One region of the Paenibacillus germinis genome, then DNA from elsewhere that is predicted to be linked to it. Evidence: predicted binding sites of a transcription regulator. Region 1 holds the regulator's gene; each other region holds the start of a gene.

Region 1 (4,617 bases):
TCTGAAAACTCACAGTACGTACTGCGGATGAAGCCCGAAACGCTTCCACCCGAGTGGCGAGAGCTTCTGATCATGGAAGACAATATTTATTTGAATGCGAATGATTTACTCCGCACGCTGGATAAATTGTTAAATGAAGTGAAGGACATGCAGGAAGTTTTCGGGGTCCAAGGTTTAGTCACCGATTTGAATGGCACGGTAAAGGAATTGTACAACCATCGAGATGCCCTGCACTTTTTTATGAAAATGGCCGATGAGGGTTATGTGTATTGGATGGAAGCGGGCACCTATGCCAAATCAAAGTCGCTGCAGCTTGTTTCGGTGCCAACGGATGTAAGTGGTCTGCTGCAGCAGCATTTCTTTGAGACTAAAGACAGTATTATCCTGACCTCCGCGACGTTGTCTGTTAATAAATCTTTTCAATATTCAGCGGATCAATTAGGGTTAGTTATCCCTGAGGATGAAGAATCGGGCAAGCTGAAAACCGTTCAATTGCCGTCTCCATTTAATTATAGAGAACAAGCTCTCGTCGTCATTCCTCGGAACTTCCCAACAATCAAAGGTGCCGGTGATCCTGTTTTTATCAACGCACTTATTGAGTCGCTTAGTGATGTTGCGCGAATTACCAAAGGACGTATGTTGATTTTGTGCACTTCGAATCGTATGCTTAAGCAAATTTATGCTGGTATGAAGGATCTCTTGAAGCCACATGGAATTACCGTGCTCGGGCAGGGGGTTGATAGCGGCAATCGGAGTAAACTGACCCGGATGTTCCAAGATAACAAAATGTGCGTTCTACTGGGCACCAGCTCGTTCTGGGAGGGTGTCGATATTCCAGGAGATGCGCTAAGCTGTCTTGCGATTATACGACTGCCGTTTCAACCGCCAAATCATCCTCTTGTCGAGGCGAAATGTGAAAATATAAAAAAACGCAATGAGAATCCATTTATGAAATTTTCTGTGCCACAGGCTGTCATTCGATTTAAGCAGGGCTTTGGGCGACTTGTCAGACGTGCATCCGATAAAGGCATCGTTATCATCTATGATACTCGTGTCATTGATACGTATTATGGCAAGCACTTCCTTTATTCATTGCCTGGTCCGAAGATAGAACATATGACGACCGAGCAAATGTTACCTAGGATTGAAGAGTGGATGGGGGAGGCGTAAAGTTGAAAACACAAAAAATATCGGAAGCCGTCGTTCGGAGGCTGCCCATTTATTTACGCTTTCTGAATGAACTTGCAATGAAAAATGTTTCGACGGTATCTTCGCAGGATTTGGGTCAAAAACTCGATCTGAATCCGGCACAGATTCGCAAGGATTTGGCTTATTTCGGGGAATTCGGCAAAAAGGGAATCGGTTACGATATTGCTTATCTAATTGAGAAGATTAGACAGATCCTGAAGTTGGATCGCCATATTCAAGTTGCTCTTGTTGGAGCGGGTAACCTAGGCCGTGCTTTATGCAATTATAATACTTACTTACGGAATGATATGAAAATTGTCGCTGTTTTTGATGCAATGCCAAGCAAAGCAGGGGAATCGATCAACAATCTCATTGTTCAACCGATGCATGAGATGAAGAGTGTTTTATCTGAATTAGGCGTTCGCATCGGCATCATTACGGTTCCAGCGAACGAAGCTCAAAATGTAGCCAATCAATTCGTAGACTGCGGGATTGAAGCGATATTGAATTTTGCTCCGGTCATTATTAAGGTTCCTCCCGAAGTTCGAGTGCATCATGCGGATTTTACAACCGAATTGCAAAGTTTAGCTTATTATTTGGAATAGAAAAAGGCATGACCCGATTTGCTTGGGTCGTGCCTTTATTTTTAGAAAATGAGTCTGAACAAAACGAAGTAGATCGAGAATGCGAGAGCGATGCTGATTGGAATCGTAATAACCCAAGTGATCAACATGCGTCCAACCGTGCCCCATTGAACTTCATGGAAACGCATGACACTGCCTGTTCCGATAATCGCGGAGGAAATAACATGTGTTGTTGACAATGGTTTACCAATATGAGTTGAGAATTGAATAACAAGTGCTGACGTTAAGTCCGATGCAAAGCCGTTAATCGGTTCGATTTTAACAATCTTTCCTGAAACGGTTTTAATAATTCGCCATCCACCGATGGACGTTCCCAGTCCCATAGCCAAAGCTGCGGAGATTTTCACCCAAAGCGGTACTTCCAGATCCGTTTGAACACCGGCCGCTACTAATCCGAAAACGATAATCCCCATTGCTTTTTGTGCATCGTTTCCACCATGGGAGTATGAAAGTAATCCCGCGGATAAAATTTGCAAGGTACGGAATATGCGATTTAGCTTCGATCTAGATGTGTTGCCTGACCATAATACGATGTATTTGATCAAAATCATAATTAGGTAACCTAGGGCGAAAGCAATAATGGGCGATAGTACCAAAATGATAATAATTTGAGTAAAACCATTCCAATTCACCGAATGGACCCCAGCGCCAGCGATAACAGCTCCAGCTAGCGAACCAAGGAGTGTATGCGAAGAAGATGAGGGAATCGCCAGATACCAGGTCAACAAGTTCCAAATGATAGCCGCAAGTAAGGTAGCAATGACGATTTCAACACCGTTTTCAATTTTGGCTGGGTTCGCTATACTTCCTCCAACGGTTTTGGCCACCTTAGAGGAAACCATGGCTCCGACAAAGTTGAGTGTGGCGGCCATTGCGATGGCTACACGCGGGCTTAATGCACGTGTGGAAATGGAAGTTGCAATCGCATTAGCCGTATCGTGAAATCCATTAATGAAATCAAAAAGTAAGGCAAGCACAACGATAACGATTAAATAAGTTAACATGATTTCCTCCTAAGAGTTTTCCATTTGGAAAACTTTCTTCGTAAACATGGACACGAAAGTGCCTTATGAATAACGAAGTACAACGCTATCAAGGATATTGGCTACATCTTCACAAGCATCTGTTGTTTCTTCCAAACGCTCATAAATTTCTTTTAATTTAAAATCTTCGTACAGGTCTTTACGTGTGATGAAAATTTGGCGAATCCCTTCGCGCATCAAACGGTCTCCGTCATTCTCGAGGGAATTAATAGCAACCGTATGCTCAGGAATTTGCATGTATTTTTTCTTCGCTAGAAGCTTGAACGCATCCAGCATATGCTGGCAAGAATCTACAATGACAGCAGAAAACTCTTTCATATAAGAATCTGTATGGGACACAGAAAGATAGTCGAAACGAGCAATTGTAGCTTCAATACCGTCTGTTACATCATCCACTTTGGAGGCTAGAACCATAATATCTTCACGATCAATCGGTGTAATAAATACTTTGTTTAAACCTTTAAAAATTTCGTGAGTAATGGAATCGCCTGCATGCTCTAAATCGTTAATCGCTTTTACATACTCAATTGGCGGTTTATCACCCATCATGGCTGTGCGAAATAGTTGAGCAGTTTGCAATGCGTTTTCTGCAGCACGGATGAGAAGCTGCAAGAAATCGACTTCGTTCTTTTTCGTGAATAACGTTGTCATATAATCCTCCTATATTTTACTATATGTACTAGTTTTTGATCGAATATTTATGATAAACAGACCAAATGGTAGAAAAAACTCACAAAGTTAAAAGTATCATAACAATTGCATTGAAAGCAACGAAAATTCCGTGACATTTAACAATTTCTTAACATCATTTGGCTTCCTTGATTTTACAAGCCCGAAGATGTAAAGTTTATAAAGCAATGTCTTTAATAGAATGAGCATAGAGAGGGATTTTTAGTATGAAAAAAACATTAATTATGAACGGTCTTTTTATTTCAAATAATGAAGCGAAATCGTCTATAAAAGGCTGTATGGTTATAGAGGGCAGCCAGATTACATACATCGGTGAGGAAATACCTGAACCTCGAGAAAATTATGACGAAGTCATTGACGGTACGAACAAGCTTTATATGCCTGGTCTTGTGAATACCCATGGTCACGCAGCGATGTCACTTTTACGCGGATACGGTGACGATCTTGCTCTCCAAATTTGGTTAGAAGAGAAAATGTGGCCAATGGAAGCTAAATTCAGCGCCCAAGATGTGAAGTGGGGGACGCAGTTATCTATTCTAGAAATGATTAAAGGCGGTACGACGACTTTTGTAGATATGTATGACCATATGAACGAAGTTGCTAAGGCCGTTGAAGAGTCAGGTATGCGCGGTGTGCTGACCCGAGGAATTATTGGTCTTTGTCCACCGGACGTACAAGCTGCTAAATTGAAGGAAGCCACCGAGTTCGCAAAAAACTGGCATGGCGGTGCGAATGGAAGAATCACGACCATGATGTCCCCACATGCTCCCTATACATGTCCACCAGACTATATAGAGCGGATTGTTCAAGTAGCTCATGATTTAAACCTGCCCATTCATACCCACATGTCGGAGACAAGTCGTGAAGTTCAAGGAAATGTTGATCAATACGGTTTGAGACCCGTTGCACACCTAAAAAAGCATGGCGTGTTCAGCAGACCGACGCTCATCGCGCATGGTGTTCATCTCACAGATGAAGAAATCAGTATCCTTAAGCAATATGATGTTCGTATTTCCCACAACCCAGGAAGCAATCTGAAGCTTGCTAGCGGT
Region 2 (4,617 bases), on a different contig from region 1:
GTCTCCACTGAAAAGCTCATTGTAGTCGGGGGTACGTAAAAATTTGACGATGCGAAGCTTCATAACAAAATGGTCAACAAGCTCCTGCGCTTCTACTTCCGTCAATGTTTCATTAGATAGATCTCTTTCGAAATAGATATCTAGAAAGCTCGATACGCGCCCAAGGCTCATCGCCGCTCCGTTCTGCTCTTTGATGGCTGCCAAATAAGCGAAGTATAACCATTGAACCGCTTCAATAGCATTCACTGCCGGCTTCGCAATATCGTAACCGTAATTTTTGGCCATCTGTTTTAATTCACCCAAACTGCGAATTTGCTCGGAGAGTTCTTCGCGCAGCCGGATGACATCCTCTGTGATGGCGTCTACTTCCATTTGCAGAAGATCTTTCTTCTTTTCTTCGATCAACCGGTCCACGCCATACAGAGAGACACGTCTGTAATCACCAATAATGCGACCACGGCCGTAAGCATCAGGAAGCCCCGTAATGATTGCAGCCTTACGAGCTGTTTTCATCTCCGAGGTGTACGCATCGAACACACCTTGGTTATGCGTTTTGCGAATATCTGTAAACACTTGTATAATTTCTTCCGGCAGCTTAAAGCCATAGGCCTCGCAGGCATCGATGACCATGCGAATGCCACCGAAAGGCTGTACAGAACGCTTAAGTGGAGCATCGGTTTGCAAACCGACAATTTTCTCTTTGCTCTGTTCGATATAACCTGGCGCATGAGATGTAATTGTGGACACCGTCTGGACATCGATATCCAATACACCACCATTTTCTCTCTCCTTGCGCGTAAGCATACTGATAAGAAACCACAGATCATCTGTTGCTTCTGTAGGACCTGCCAAGAAGGAATGATCTCCTTCGTAAACCGTCATATTTTTATCGATAAAATCTTTCACATCAATGGCTGTTTCCCATTTGCCTTTCACAAACCCATCCCAACAACGACCTGTTTTTAATTCATCTTCACGTATTGCCATGATGGTGCCTCCTTAAATTACCCGATTAAAACTTTCCGTAAAAAGCATTGCGATAAACGTCAGCGAGCTCTGTCACAAGCGGCATCCGAGGATTCGCCGTTGTACATTGATCTTCAAACGCTCGATCCGCCAAGTAATCTACACGCGTCTCGAATTGTTCCGCATTGAATCCCAAATCCTGAAATTTCTCAGGAATACCCAGGATTTTATTCAGCTTACGGATAGCCTCGATAAGACTGTTTACTCCCTCTTCCGTTGTCTTTGCAGGAAGCCCCAGCATACGTGCGATTTCTGCATAGCGTTGATCGGCTATGAAGTGATCGTATTTCGGGAACGAAGTGAATTTCGTCGGTTTTTGGGCATTATAGCGAATCACATGCGGCATCAAAATCGCGTTGGTGCGTCCATGTGCTGTGTGGTATTCTCCGCCCCATTTATGCGCCAAGCTGTGATTAATGCCAAGGAAGGCATTTGCAAAGGCCATACCTGCGATCGTTGAAGCATTATGCATTTTCTCACGTGCAATAGGATCTGCTGTGGCAAACGATTTCTCTAGATTTTGGAATACCAATTGGATGGCTTTCATCGCTAAACCATCGGAATAATCATTCGCCATAACGGACACATACGCTTCAATGGCATGGGTTAGGACATCCATTCCCGTATCGGCTACCGCAGTCTTCGGCAAGCTGTACACATAATCAGGATCAATGATGGCAACGTCCGGTGTAAGCTCATAATCAGCCAGTGGATACTTGGTATTGCCCTTCTCTTTATCTGTAATCACGGCGAAAGACGTCACTTCCGAGCCAGTCCCAGAAGTCGTAGGAATCGCTACGAATTTCGCTTTGCGCCCTAGACGCGGATATTTGTAAACCCGTTTGCGAATATCCATGAATTTTTGCTTTAAGGCATCAAAGCTCGTATCCGGGTATTCATAGAACAACCACATGGCTTTAGCCGCATCCATTGGCGACCCGCCGCCCAAAGCAATAATGCAATCCGGCTGGAAGCTTGCCATCTGTGCCCGGCCGCGTTCCACCGTTTCAACAGATGGATCAGGCTCCACATCCGAGAACACTTCGATATAGACAGGCAGCTGTCGTTTACGGAGATAATATTCCACACGTTCTACGTAACCAAGCTTTACCATCATCGGATCCGTGACAATCATTACTCGTGTAATGTCAGGCATTTTTTCTAAATATTGTGTAGCGCCTTTCTCAAAATAAATCTTTGGCGGAATTTTAAACCACTGCATATTGACGGTGCGGTAAGCAACACGCTTCACATTAATGAGATTCACTGCGCTTACGTTAGAGGTTGTGGAGTTATGTCCGTATGAACCACAGCCAAGTGTCAAGGATGGCAAGTTTGTATTATAAATGTCGCCAATAGCGCCGTGAGTGGAAGGTGAATTGACAATAATACGTCCTGTTTGAAGTTTACCTGCGAACGCCTGGATGACCTCCGCATTCTGAGAATGAATGACGGAGGAATGTCCCATACCGCCAAATTTGACAACTTCCACAGCCCGATCAATGCCTTGCTCAGCATTCTTCACTTTATAACAAGCGAGCACAGGGCTAAGTTTTTCAGCCGATAATGGAAATGCCTCACCAACGCCGGCTAATTCCGCGACTAGTATTTTCGTAGTCCCAGGTACCTTAATACCAGCCATCTCAGCGATTCTCGCAGCAGGTTGACCTACAATTACCGCGTTAACCGCACACTTCTCAGCGTTAATCACCAATTTAGAAACGGCTTCCGTTTCCTCTTTATTTAAGAAGTAACAACCCTGTTCAGTCATCAACTTTCTTGTTTCCGCGTATACCGAATCTTCAATAATAACCGCTTGTTCAGAGGCGCAAATCATCCCATTATCAAACGTCTTCGATAAGATCAAGTCATTTACAGCTTGCTGCAAATTCGCTGTTTTCTCAATGAAACAAGGCACATTGCCGGGTCCAACGCCCAAAGCTGGCTTTCCGGTACTGTAAGCTGCCTTTACCATGGAAGATCCTCCCGTTGCCAGAACAAGCGCTACGTCTGGATGATTCATCAGCAGTTGGGTAGCTTCCACAGATGGATGTTTTACCCATTGAATGCAATGCTCTGGTGCGCCTGCTTTAACTGCTGCCTCCAGTAATGTCGCCGCAGCCGCACTGCTGGATTGTTGTGCAGATGGATGGAAGGCGAATATGATGGGGTTGCGGGTTTTTGCCGCGATTAATGATTTGAACATCGTCGTCGAAGTCGGATTGGTGACTGGCGTCACTCCAGCGATAATGCCCACTGGCTCGGCCACCATTCGGTAGTTCTCATACGAGTTTTCCTCAATCACTCCAACTGTCTTGTTATTTTTAATGCTGTGGTAGATATATTCAGTAGCAAATAAATTTTTGGTGATTTTATCTTCATACACACCCCGACCGGTTTCTTCCACAGCAAGCTTGGCGAGAACCATGTGCCTATCGATGCCGGCTAATGCCATTTGCTGAATAATTTGGTCAACCTGCACTTGATCTAGCTTCAGAAATTGCTGCTGAGCTGCCTTCGCTCTGGCTACCAGCTGGCCCACTTCGTCTTGAGCAGAAATCTGTTCAATCATCTTCGCTTCTTTTGTTGTCATGGTTCATTCACTCCTTTATTTTCTATCCATGTGAAGCCTTTATCTTGTTGTTCTACCTTTAGAGTAAACTTATTCAAGAGCCCCAACTATGACAAAAATCACAAGATGAAGGTTTAGAATGATTAATTCCTTGAACAATTTGTGAATATTTTCACATTATAATTTACAAGTAAGGCGGCAGTTCTATTTCCATAAAACTTGCCGCCTTGCTGCTCTGCCGACCCAAACGCACATAGCCGACAATGCTTAACGTTTTTCCCGCATTTTATTTAGTGTGAGCCAAGAACTTTCTGTTTTCTACGGATCCATATCACAAATCCAAACACGATGACACACGTCATGGATACCCAAGAACTATATAAAAAAACTTGTCTCATCCCGTAAGCCGAGCTCATAATTCCACCCAAGAAGCTGCCGATGATACGGGCGGCTCCAAGGCTGAGCAAGCCGTTGAGTGTTTGACCGCTAGCCTTCCATTCTGAAGGCACTTCACGGTTAATAAACGTGGCAAGCGTAACAGAAAGCACGATGAAAATAAGTCCGTGCAGCAGCTGCACCGGTAATATCCAATATGGATTCCCTATTAAGGTAAACAAGAACCACCGGATTGAGGATGCAAGCGCGGCCACAATCAGGATTGCTGATATTGGGACGCGTTTGAAAATCCAGCCGGAAAACAGAAGAAACGGCAGCTCACTAAGTGAAGAAATCACCATCGACCAGCCTAGCAGCAAACTATCTCCTCCCATCTCCTTGAAGTAGAGGGGGAAGAATGCGTAATAGTAACCCAAGGTGATTTGAACAACAAAGTTGATACCCAAATAAAACATCAGCTTACCGTTACGGAATAGCTCACGGAAACGTTTGCCAGTGACGTTAGTCTGACGTCCGGCAGCTGGCGGAAATCGCCAGAGTAACAACAACGCGGCAGCCATGGTTCCCGCGTAGACCGGGAACATCGAGCCAATGTGCGACTTGGCTGCGATGCCGAAAGCAAG
Region 3 (4,617 bases), on a different contig from region 1:
TACGTACTTGTACGCCGCCGAGCAGCTTAGGCTCAACCACGGACGAAACACGAATCGTTTTACCTGTTACTTTGCTAAAATGTGAGGCAATTTCCGTTTGCTGTGCATCCGACAATACGAATGCCGAGTAAACGATTGCGCTCGCTTGCCCGAGTGCTTCATTCGCAACCTTGACATAATCACTCACCAAAGCGGAAAGAATGGATTGTCTACCTTTATCGATCAAGACCAACAGCGTGTTCCACACCGGTTCGGAAACATTGCCCTCGAAAATCTGCTTCAGCAGGTCCGTTTTGACGGTCGTCCCGATATTCGGATGGTTCAGGAACTTCTGCAAGTCTGCATTATCCCTAATCGCACTAGCTACAGATTTAAGCTCTTCTTCAACTTGGGAAATGATATTCTTTTCCTTCGCTACTTCGAATAAAGCTTTGGCATAACGCTTCGCTACGACGATGTCACTCATACGTTGCCTCCTACCTCTTTGAGGTAATGCTCAACAAGTTCTTCTTGTGACTTTTCGTCGATTTGTTTCTCAATAATTTTGGATGCGATCAGAACGGACATCGCGCCAACTTGGCTGCGAAGAGCGGCAACCGCTTTGTTCTTCTCATTTTCGATATCTTTAAGCGCTTCGTCTTTCAGACGAGTTGCTTCTGCACTAGCTGCGTGAATAATATCATCAGCTTGCTTGGAGCCTGTGTGCTTCGCTTGCTCAATGATGTCGTAAGCTTCCTTGCGAGTTTGTTGCAGCGCTTGCTTTTGTTCCTCCAACAGTTGCTCAGCCTGCTTGCGGCTAGTTTCAGCTGTTTGAATTTGGTCTTTCACCAATTGTCTGCGTTTCTCCATCATGCCGAACAGAGGACCGAACGCAAATTTAGAAAGCAACAAATATAAAATTAAGAACGCGATAAGTTGTATCCAAAATGTGGACCATTCAATATGCAAGTAACGTCACTCCCTTCTGATAACATGGGCAAAACGAAGGCGTGGTGGCGACTACGGCCATCAACGCCAAGCGGTTTCTTAAGCTTTTCCCATAAAGATGAACGCAAGAACCAATGCAACGACCGGCATTGCCTCAACTAGACCTACCCCGATAAACATTGTTGTTTGAAGCGTACCACGAAGTTCTGGTTGACGGGAAATACCTTCCAAAGCGCGACCTACGATCAAACCGTTACCAATACCTGCACCTAGTGCTCCCAAACCGAATACGATACCTGCTGCTACTAATGCTATTGCTCCCATTGATAAAATCCTCCCTTAAACTCTTAGGTTTTTGTTGTTTTATAAGTGACTCGAGACTTCCCGAGGTAAGTCTAGTGCTTTAGTGCTTTTCTTCGTGAATCAATGTTTGCGAGATATAAACCATGGTTAACATCGTGAATACGAAGGCTTGAATCGCACCAACGAACACACTGAAGCCCTGCCATACGAAGAGAGGCGCAATTCCAAACCAACCTGCTCCAACAATGACAGATATCATGATTTCACCTGCATAAATGTTACCGTAAAGACGGAACGCAAGCGTAAGTGGCTTGGATACAACTTCAATTAAATGAAGGATCAACATTGCCCCTTTGAATTCAAAATAATGCGCGAAGTAATGCTTTGTGTTACGTGTTATCCCTAAGAAGTGACTTAGTACGATAACGATAACGGTTAACGCTCCTGTTACTGCGATATCAGCTGTTGGTGATTTCCACCAAGATACATGATCTTCTGTCACGATCGAGAAAGGTAGGCCAAGCATGTTGCCGATAAAGATGTACATAATGAGCGTAAGACCAAGTGCAATAAACCCTTTGCCATGCTTGGAACCGATCGTGCTTCCAATGATGCCTTCTACAAACTCAATGGTCCATTCCATGAAGTTTTGCAATTTCGAAGGATTTGTTACGGATGCTCGGCTCGCTCCTGCAATTGCAAGAATTAGCACAATAACTGTGGTAATCCCGATCATCATCAGTGCTGATGCATCGAAATGAAAGCCTAACCACTCAAACTCTGGTACCTTATGTTCCATATTTTCCATTTTCACCCCTTTCATCCATTGAAGTTACATCGTGGAATTACTTCTTAGACTTCTTAATAGAAAGAATACCCAGTACGAGTGTTGCCAATTGAGCAAAAAAGTATCCAACAATCGTCGTGGTTAGTGCAACATGTTCGGGATACCTGACGGCAACCAAACCGACAAACCCAGCGATTGCTGCCCTTGTCAGAAAGCCAAGGGTTACCTTGCGCCCTGACTGCTCTATCGCAGCTGCTGCCAGCTTGTTAATCTTCCAGGCCAAAAACCTTGCATTAATCATACTTGCAATGGAACCAAGCATAATGCCGGCAAAGTAAATGCGGTAATCGACAAGAAGCGCCCATGCAGCCAAACAAAAGGATAAAAAGAAAAGAAATACATTTTGAACCGTTTTCAGAGTGGCTGAAAAGTCGTCCATCATAGCCCTCCGTACTGCTTTATCATGAAGTAAATGCTAATGATGCCGGTTACAAGCCCCAGTAAAAATCCACCTAGCAACCAGAACTGTCCACCTAGTGTGCCACTTAACCAATCACCGAAGAAATATCCGGCTGCCAAACATACGGCAAGGTCTATGCCAATTGCACTAGTTAACGCTACTGCCCGCCAAGGATTATCATTGGAATTTGGCCGTTTCATCGCATCCTCCTGGGTGTTTTCCACATGGGAAAACGCGTCTCGTAGCAATACCACTACGAATCCTCATTCATTGTATCGAAGCCATGCAAGGTTTGTCAATTGAAGGAACTTCATTTGTGACTTCTTACAAAACCCCTCAGAGCCTTGCGGCTCTAGGGTTTGCGAGTTTCCAAACCAAACAGTCGAACTGTACGCTGTAGCGTTTGTCATGATTTTGTCACGGTTAGAATGCTTCCGGACGCTCAGAGGTCTTGCCGAAGTGATAAAGTATCGCTTGCACGATGCGTTCAGACGATTTTCCATCCCCATAAGGGTTGGCGGCTTGACTCATTTTGTTGTATAAATCTGGATCTGTTAGAAGCGCTCGAGCACGCTCATAGACCACTTCCTCATCCGTTCCAACGAGTTCAAGCGTACCTGCCTGGATACCTTCAGGACGTTCTGTCGTATCGCGCAGAACTAGAACCGGCACACCAAAAGACGGCGCTTCTTCTTGAAGACCACCAGAGTCTGTCAGGATCATATGGGCGTGCGGATAGAAGTTGTGGAACTCGAATACATCAAATGGGTCTACCAGCTTGATGCGTGGATGATTGCCCAGGATCTCATGTGCAGGTTCCTTGACTGCAGGACTTAGATGCACGGGATAAACGATCGCAATATCTTCGAACTCATCGGCAATACGTTTCACAGCACGGAAGATTTGACGGTGAGGCTCTCCTTGCGATTCACGACGATGAGCCGTCATCAAGATCAGCTTACGGCCTGCTGCCCATTCCAATACAGGGTGTTCAAATTTCTCTTGTACCGTGTATTTAAACACATCCGTAACCGTATTCCCCGTCACATAAATCTGGGATTCAGATTTATTTTCTTTGCGCAGATTGTCAGCCGATTGCTGCGTTGGAGCAAAGTGCAGATCCGCTATTACACCTGTTAATTGACGATTCATTTCCTCCGGGTAAGGGGACATTTTGTTCCACGTACGAAGACCTGCCTCGACATGTCCCACTTGAATTTGCTGCATGAATGCCGCATAGCTTGCAAGGAATGTTGTCAATGTGTCGCCGTGGACGAGAATCAGGTCAGGCTTAGCTTCTTGGAAGACAGGCTCCAAACCTTGCAGTACACGCATCGTAATTTCATTCAGCGTTTGACGGTCTTTCATGACGTTCAAGTCGAAATCAGGTTTAATTTTGAAAATATCGAGCACCTGATCCAGCATTTGTCGATGCTGCGCTGTCACACAGACGAGGGACTCAATATGCTCAGGATGCTTTTCCAGCTCCAAAATAAGCGGAGCCATCTTAATCGCTTCGGGTCTTGTTCCGAAGATCGTAATGACTTTTAAACGTTTCATCGGTTTCTTCTCCCCTTAGAGCTTTGCGTAGCAAAGCTGACTTCGTAAGCAAATTATTTAGTGCCGAACAGACGATCTCCCGCATCACCTAGTCCCGGTACGATATAGCCATGATCGTTCAGGTAGTCATCAACGGCAGCTACGTAAATATCAACATCAGGATGCTCTTGTTGAACTGCTTTGATCCCTTCTGGTGCTGCAATTAAGCACATCAGCTTCATTTGCGTACAGCCTCTGCGTTTCAGCACTTCAATCGCCATATTTGCGGATCCGCCTGTAGCCAGCATCGGGTCAATAACAATTAACTCCCGCTCCAGGACATCTGTCGGCAGCTTCACATAATATTCGACAGGCTGAAGCGTGTCAGGATCACGGTACAAGCCAACATGTCCAACTTTTGCAGCCGGAATCAGCTTAAGTATCCCATCTACCATGCCCAGACCTGCACGCAGGATCGGAATGAGTCCCAGCATTCTGCCAGAAATAATACGGCAATCTGCTGTAGTCACAGGTGTTTTCACCTGAACATGCTCAAGCGGAATATCTCTCGTAATCTCATAGGCCATTAAAGTCGCAACCT
Region 4 (4,617 bases), on a different contig from region 1:
AAGCCAACAACCGTGTAGTACCCGTTCTCTGCCATCGTGAAGTACATCCAACCGAACACGAGAGGAAACGTAACAAAAGCAGACAAGATACATCCCCAACCAAGGAGAACATGCTGTGTCCAGCGGTACCAACCGCGGTTCCAGATAAAACGGTGCGTAATCAAATGTTCAGTTGCTGTCTGTGGCGTGCTTTTTCTCAATAACAGCTTGATGCCTTTTTTCAAAATAATTTTGGTAGGCGGGCGTTCCCCCCAAGCAATAAAGCGATAAAAGAATCCGCAAATGAAAACCACCGTACCCACCATATATCCATATAAAGCTAAATCAATATGAGTAAAAAACCTCGAACCGACTCCCATAAGAATGAATAACCCACTAACAACTAAGAAGACACATTTGGCGAATTTTGACGCGAACGCTCGATCCATAATTATCATTGCCCCTTCACTTGTGAATCTTATATTTATATCTAATCATGAATCGGTCCTTCTGCACTGTGAGAAAAATCACTGTGAGCCCACTTGATCTCAAACACTTCTTTCGGATGTCACGAGTTGGACAAAAAAACGACCTTCCTTCAGATCTACTTAGATCTAAGGGAATGCCGCATCTTACGCTAGGCGCGATTAAACAAAATGTTGTTCTCCAAATGGATGTGTTGAAACATATCCGCTTCCAATTCCTCCAGCTTCAAGTAGGTGAGCTGAAACGTTGTGCAGGCATCCTCTGGCAGTTCGTAGTCTTTGGTGATTTCCCTGATTTGCTTAAGAAGATCACCCGAGCTCTCATGCTCATGTTCGAGTGTATCCAGAATTCTGAGCAGCCGCTCTCTTTTCAGTTCTGTAGGATCTTGCTCGAATGCAATGACAGCTGGGAATGCTTCTCTTTCTTCTTTCTCCATATGAAGTTCCATATCACTTTTCAATGCTTCAAACCATCGGTCGACTTGAAGGAGTTCAGGATGGTGAGGTCCATGGACGCGTGCCACTTTCTTTACATATTCACTTAAGTGCGGTAGTGCTGATTTCAAATAGCCATGGTGGACGCGAACAATATAATCGATTAATTCGCTTGAGCTTAATTCACTCCAATTCAAGCTGTCGGATTTAGTGGGTACTGCCGCTTCAACAAGGCTTTTAAATAAAACCTCTTCCTCGATCTCTTGGTCTCGAATCACTTGAAGAAGTGATTTATTGCCTCCGCAGCAGAAATCAATACGGTATTCCTTAAACACCTCTGCCGTCTTGGGATAACTCCTCACAATATCTCCTACACGATCGGTTAATTGAATGTTCATTCCCATATTAAATCCTCCTGTTCAATCTTAAGCTTTTGCATGAATGTTTTTAAGCATTTGGTTCGCAACCGGGAAAAACATCTCTTCCTCGGACAACAGATGCTCCGATAAGACAGAACAGGCCACACTAAGCAGCGAGATCGCCTTTTTCAGCTTTATGCTGTCGGCGCCTTTGCATTGCTCCGCATATGCAAGAAATGAGCGGACAAATCGTTCCGCTTGTTTATGATCCTCTTCCAGAACCCAGGTTGAGGTCAAAAAAGTAGGCTCCATCCCCTGATTCGCATACCCGGCAAGGAGGGGTAAAACTTCATCTTCCTCCCAGTGTTCGTGTGCCTCCAACTGCTGCATGAAGGTTTCCATTTGTTTACGAATCTCTTGAAGTAAACGCCTTGACTCTTCCGAGCCAAGCATGCCGACCATATGACTTGTCATTTCCTGGACATGGTCAAGCTCTTTTTTTAACGCGCCATGTTCGTTCTTTAATCGCTCCAGAATCTGTTGAAGACTAGAAGTCAGAGCGTCATCTAACGGCATCCCAAGATCAATAACCATACATGATTCCTCCTTTTATTGCTGTAATCATATTGTATACCTTTATTTCAGCTTTCTCTGTGAGGAGAATCACAACGCATGTTTCTATTTTGTGACTTTAATCACTGCGGCAAATTGAAGCTAGGTTTACATTTGAGGAAAAGAAATAGATTCCGTAATGGAGGTAATCGTCGTGGATAGAGAAGACAATGCGACTTCAAATACATTTATGTTAAACGCTAAGTTTCTGCTCATTTTGTTTGTGGTCATCGCCAATTGTATAGAGCCGCTGATTCAACAAAGTGCAGCTTTCCATTCCCTATATCTGGGTATCTACACCTTTCATATTCCCATGTTTGTCATGGTGACCGGATATTTCTCTAAAAATTTCCGTTTGGATGTCCCAGGAATCAAAAGTCTGCAGATGATTTTTTATCATTATCTGATCTTCCAAAGCCTCTACTCTCTGCTTGATTCGCTGGCCTTCCATGCGCCGGGTGTCCGTTATTCTTTTTTCATTCCGTATTCGTTATTATGGTTTTTATTCAGCCACTTTTGTTGGCGATTGCTCCTTCTGCTCTTTACAAAAATGCAGCATCCCCTTGTGGTCTCTGTCATTCTAGGAGTACTCGTCGGATACGCGCCTTTCACTGGAACGCTGCTCAGCTTTTCCAGGACGCTCGTCTTCTTTCCTTTCTTCTTGGCCGGATATTATTTCCACCTCGATATGATTCCTAAACAGTTCGTTCGCATGAACAAGTGGTTAAGCGTAATTGGTCTTCTGGGTGTCCTGTTTTTTCTCAACTCAACCCCACTTGATCCAAAATGGTTATATAGCAGTTTTACTTATAAGGAGCTAGGGGCCTTTCATTGGTATACGGGAGCATATCGTTTAGGCGTGTATGCGTTGGAAATTATCGCTTCCTTTTACTTCTTAAGCTTCGTTCCTCGCAAACAGTCTATCCTTACAGAATGGGGCAAATATACGGTATACGTGTTCTTACTGCATGCGTTTATTACGAAAACCGCGATTTCGATGGGACTATTCTCGTATATACACACTTTTACACAATTGACTCTCGTCCTACTGTTTGCGGTGGCAATTACCTGGCTGCTGTTACAAGATTGGGTACGCCGGTTCAGTCGGCCTCTTATCGAACCGGATCTATCTTTTTGGGAGCGATGGATATCCCGAAAACACAGCATCTAGGTCCTTTAAGCACACAACGAGACTACTAAGGATAGCGGTTTATCCAAGCTATTCAGACAAATAAGCAACCTCAGCTGCCTTACCAGCCAAATGAAATGCGTAAACGGCTCTTTCAAAATGCTTATAAGCAAACAAAAAAGAGGCATGGTCGAATAACCCATACCTTCTTCTGTCATGCAGTTGTAATAAGACCAATCGTGCCATCGTTTCGGCGATAAACAAGCTCAGTTTTATTCGAGTCTCTGTTAAATAACAAGTGGAAGTTATCTAATTTATCGGCGACAACATCGATTGATGCGTATTCATTTTGCTCATCTCCTATGAGAAAAAGGATTCCAAATCTGTCAGCACTTTCTCAGTTAAAGGAAAAATAAGTTGTTCTTCCATGGTAAAGTGGTCGTTTAATATTAAACATGCCTGCACGAGATTAGATGCCGCCTCCGTTAACCGCTTCTTCACGACGAGGGGTGTAACCTCAATAATAGCTTCTTGAAAGGATTGGATAAATGACATACCAAGTTGGTGATCTTTTTCCAATACCCAAAAAGAAGGCATGATAGAGGGCGTCGATTGACGATGAAAATAAGTTAACAGGAACGGAAACAATTCCTGCTCCTCCCATTCAGAATGTCGTTCCAGCTCCTCCACAAATTGATCGGTCTGGATTCTGAGATCTTGGACAAGCTCCATTCCCTTCACTGAATCATCCAATAGAATGACTTCCTTGGCACTCGTTTCAATCGTCCTGAGTTTTTCTCTCAATTCTTCATGCTCTACCTTTAATCGATCGGTAGCAAAAGCAAGCTCATCCGGGTTTGAAGAAGCAATCCCAGAATTATAGCTTGTGGAATGAATACCCATACAGAGTCCCTCCCAAGGTAATCTTTTCGTTCGCTATCTATCTTTAGTATAGCTGCACAAGCAGATTCTTGCTGTGCGATACATCACACTAACCGCCAATATGAGACATTTCAACCTTATGTGCGGGAGTCGTCTGTGCTAGTCTCGTTTCGGAATACCGATCCTGACGCTTTCCCCATACTTGAACAATCAATGATCTTAGATCTTCATCGCTCGCGCCGCCCCTGATCACACTTAGCAGGTCCGTCTTGTCTGAAGCAAACAAACACGTATACAAATGTCCTTCCGCAGACAGCCGGGCTCTTGTACAAGTACTGCAGAACGCTTGAGTCACAGATGAGATCAAACCGATCTCTTGCTGAGAACCCTGATAACGATAACGCGTTGCAACCTCGCCTGTATAATTCGATTCCACCCGTGCCAGCGGCATCTCTCTATGAATGATTTCGATAATCTCTTTGCTGGGAACGACATGTTTCAAATTCCATCCATTACTATTCCCAACGTCCATAAATTCAACAAATCTCAAAATGTGTCCGCGCTCCCGGAAGTATTTGGCCATTGGAACAATATCTTGGTCATTAACCCCCTTCTGCACAACCATATTCACCTTCACGGATAATCCTGCCGAAGCCGCGGCATCGATGCCTTCCAGCACGCCTTTTGCCGAAAATCCTCTCCCGTTCATGGCACCGAATCGCTCATCATCCAAACT

The links. Region 1 encodes Rex, which represses fermentation and respiration genes when NADH is low (regulators of the CRP and FNR family bind a similar motif). Its sites were predicted from a motif close to TTGTGAAATATTTCACAA; they were not measured.
Region 2: a site for Rex is predicted at 3,759-3,776, ahead of adhE (bifunctional acetaldehyde-CoA/alcohol dehydrogenase). Genes of this name have one in related genera too.
Region 3: a site for Rex is predicted at 2,792-2,809, ahead of GC102_RS31950 (AtpZ/AtpI family protein). Genes of this name have one in related genera too.
Region 4: a site for Rex is predicted at 1,910-1,927, ahead of GC102_RS26530 (hemerythrin domain-containing protein). Genes of this name have one in related genera too.

Annotation. Positions count from the first base shown of each region.
Region 1 is NZ_WHOC01000149.1:8,843-13,459, reverse strand. It holds gene GC102_RS27335 (ATP-dependent DNA helicase DinG, 3'-5' exoribonuclease type) at 1-1,170, shown strand, start outside; gene GC102_RS27330 (redox-sensing transcriptional repressor Rex) at 1,173-1,793, shown strand; gene GC102_RS27325 (inorganic phosphate transporter) at 1,835-2,836, opposite strand; gene GC102_RS27320 (DUF47 domain-containing protein) at 2,900-3,526, opposite strand; gene GC102_RS27315 (amidohydrolase) at 3,772-4,617, shown strand, end outside.
Region 2 is NZ_WHOC01000143.1:57,943-62,559, reverse strand. It holds gene pflB (formate C-acetyltransferase) at 1-987, opposite strand, end outside; gene adhE (bifunctional acetaldehyde-CoA/alcohol dehydrogenase) at 1,013-3,619, opposite strand; gene GC102_RS26485 (MFS transporter) at 3,889-4,617, opposite strand, start outside.
Region 3 is NZ_WHOC01000164.1:40,570-45,186, forward strand. It holds gene GC102_RS31925 (F0F1 ATP synthase subunit delta) at 1-466, opposite strand, end outside; gene atpF (F0F1 ATP synthase subunit B) at 463-948, opposite strand; gene atpE (F0F1 ATP synthase subunit C) at 1,027-1,251, opposite strand; gene atpB (F0F1 ATP synthase subunit A) at 1,331-2,029, opposite strand; gene GC102_RS31945 (ATP synthase subunit I) at 2,076-2,456, opposite strand; gene GC102_RS31950 (AtpZ/AtpI family protein) at 2,456-2,677, opposite strand; gene wecB (non-hydrolyzing UDP-N-acetylglucosamine 2-epimerase) at 2,901-4,037, opposite strand; gene upp (uracil phosphoribosyltransferase) at 4,091-4,617, opposite strand, start outside.
Region 4 is NZ_WHOC01000143.1:67,393-72,009, reverse strand. It holds gene GC102_RS26540 (hypothetical protein) at 1-428, opposite strand, end outside; gene ric (iron-sulfur cluster repair di-iron protein) at 617-1,303, opposite strand; gene GC102_RS26530 (hemerythrin domain-containing protein) at 1,325-1,852, opposite strand; gene GC102_RS26525 (acyltransferase family protein) at 2,025-3,041, shown strand; gene GC102_RS26520 (hemerythrin domain-containing protein) at 3,360-3,902, opposite strand; gene moaA (GTP 3',8-cyclase MoaA) at 3,991-4,617, opposite strand, start outside.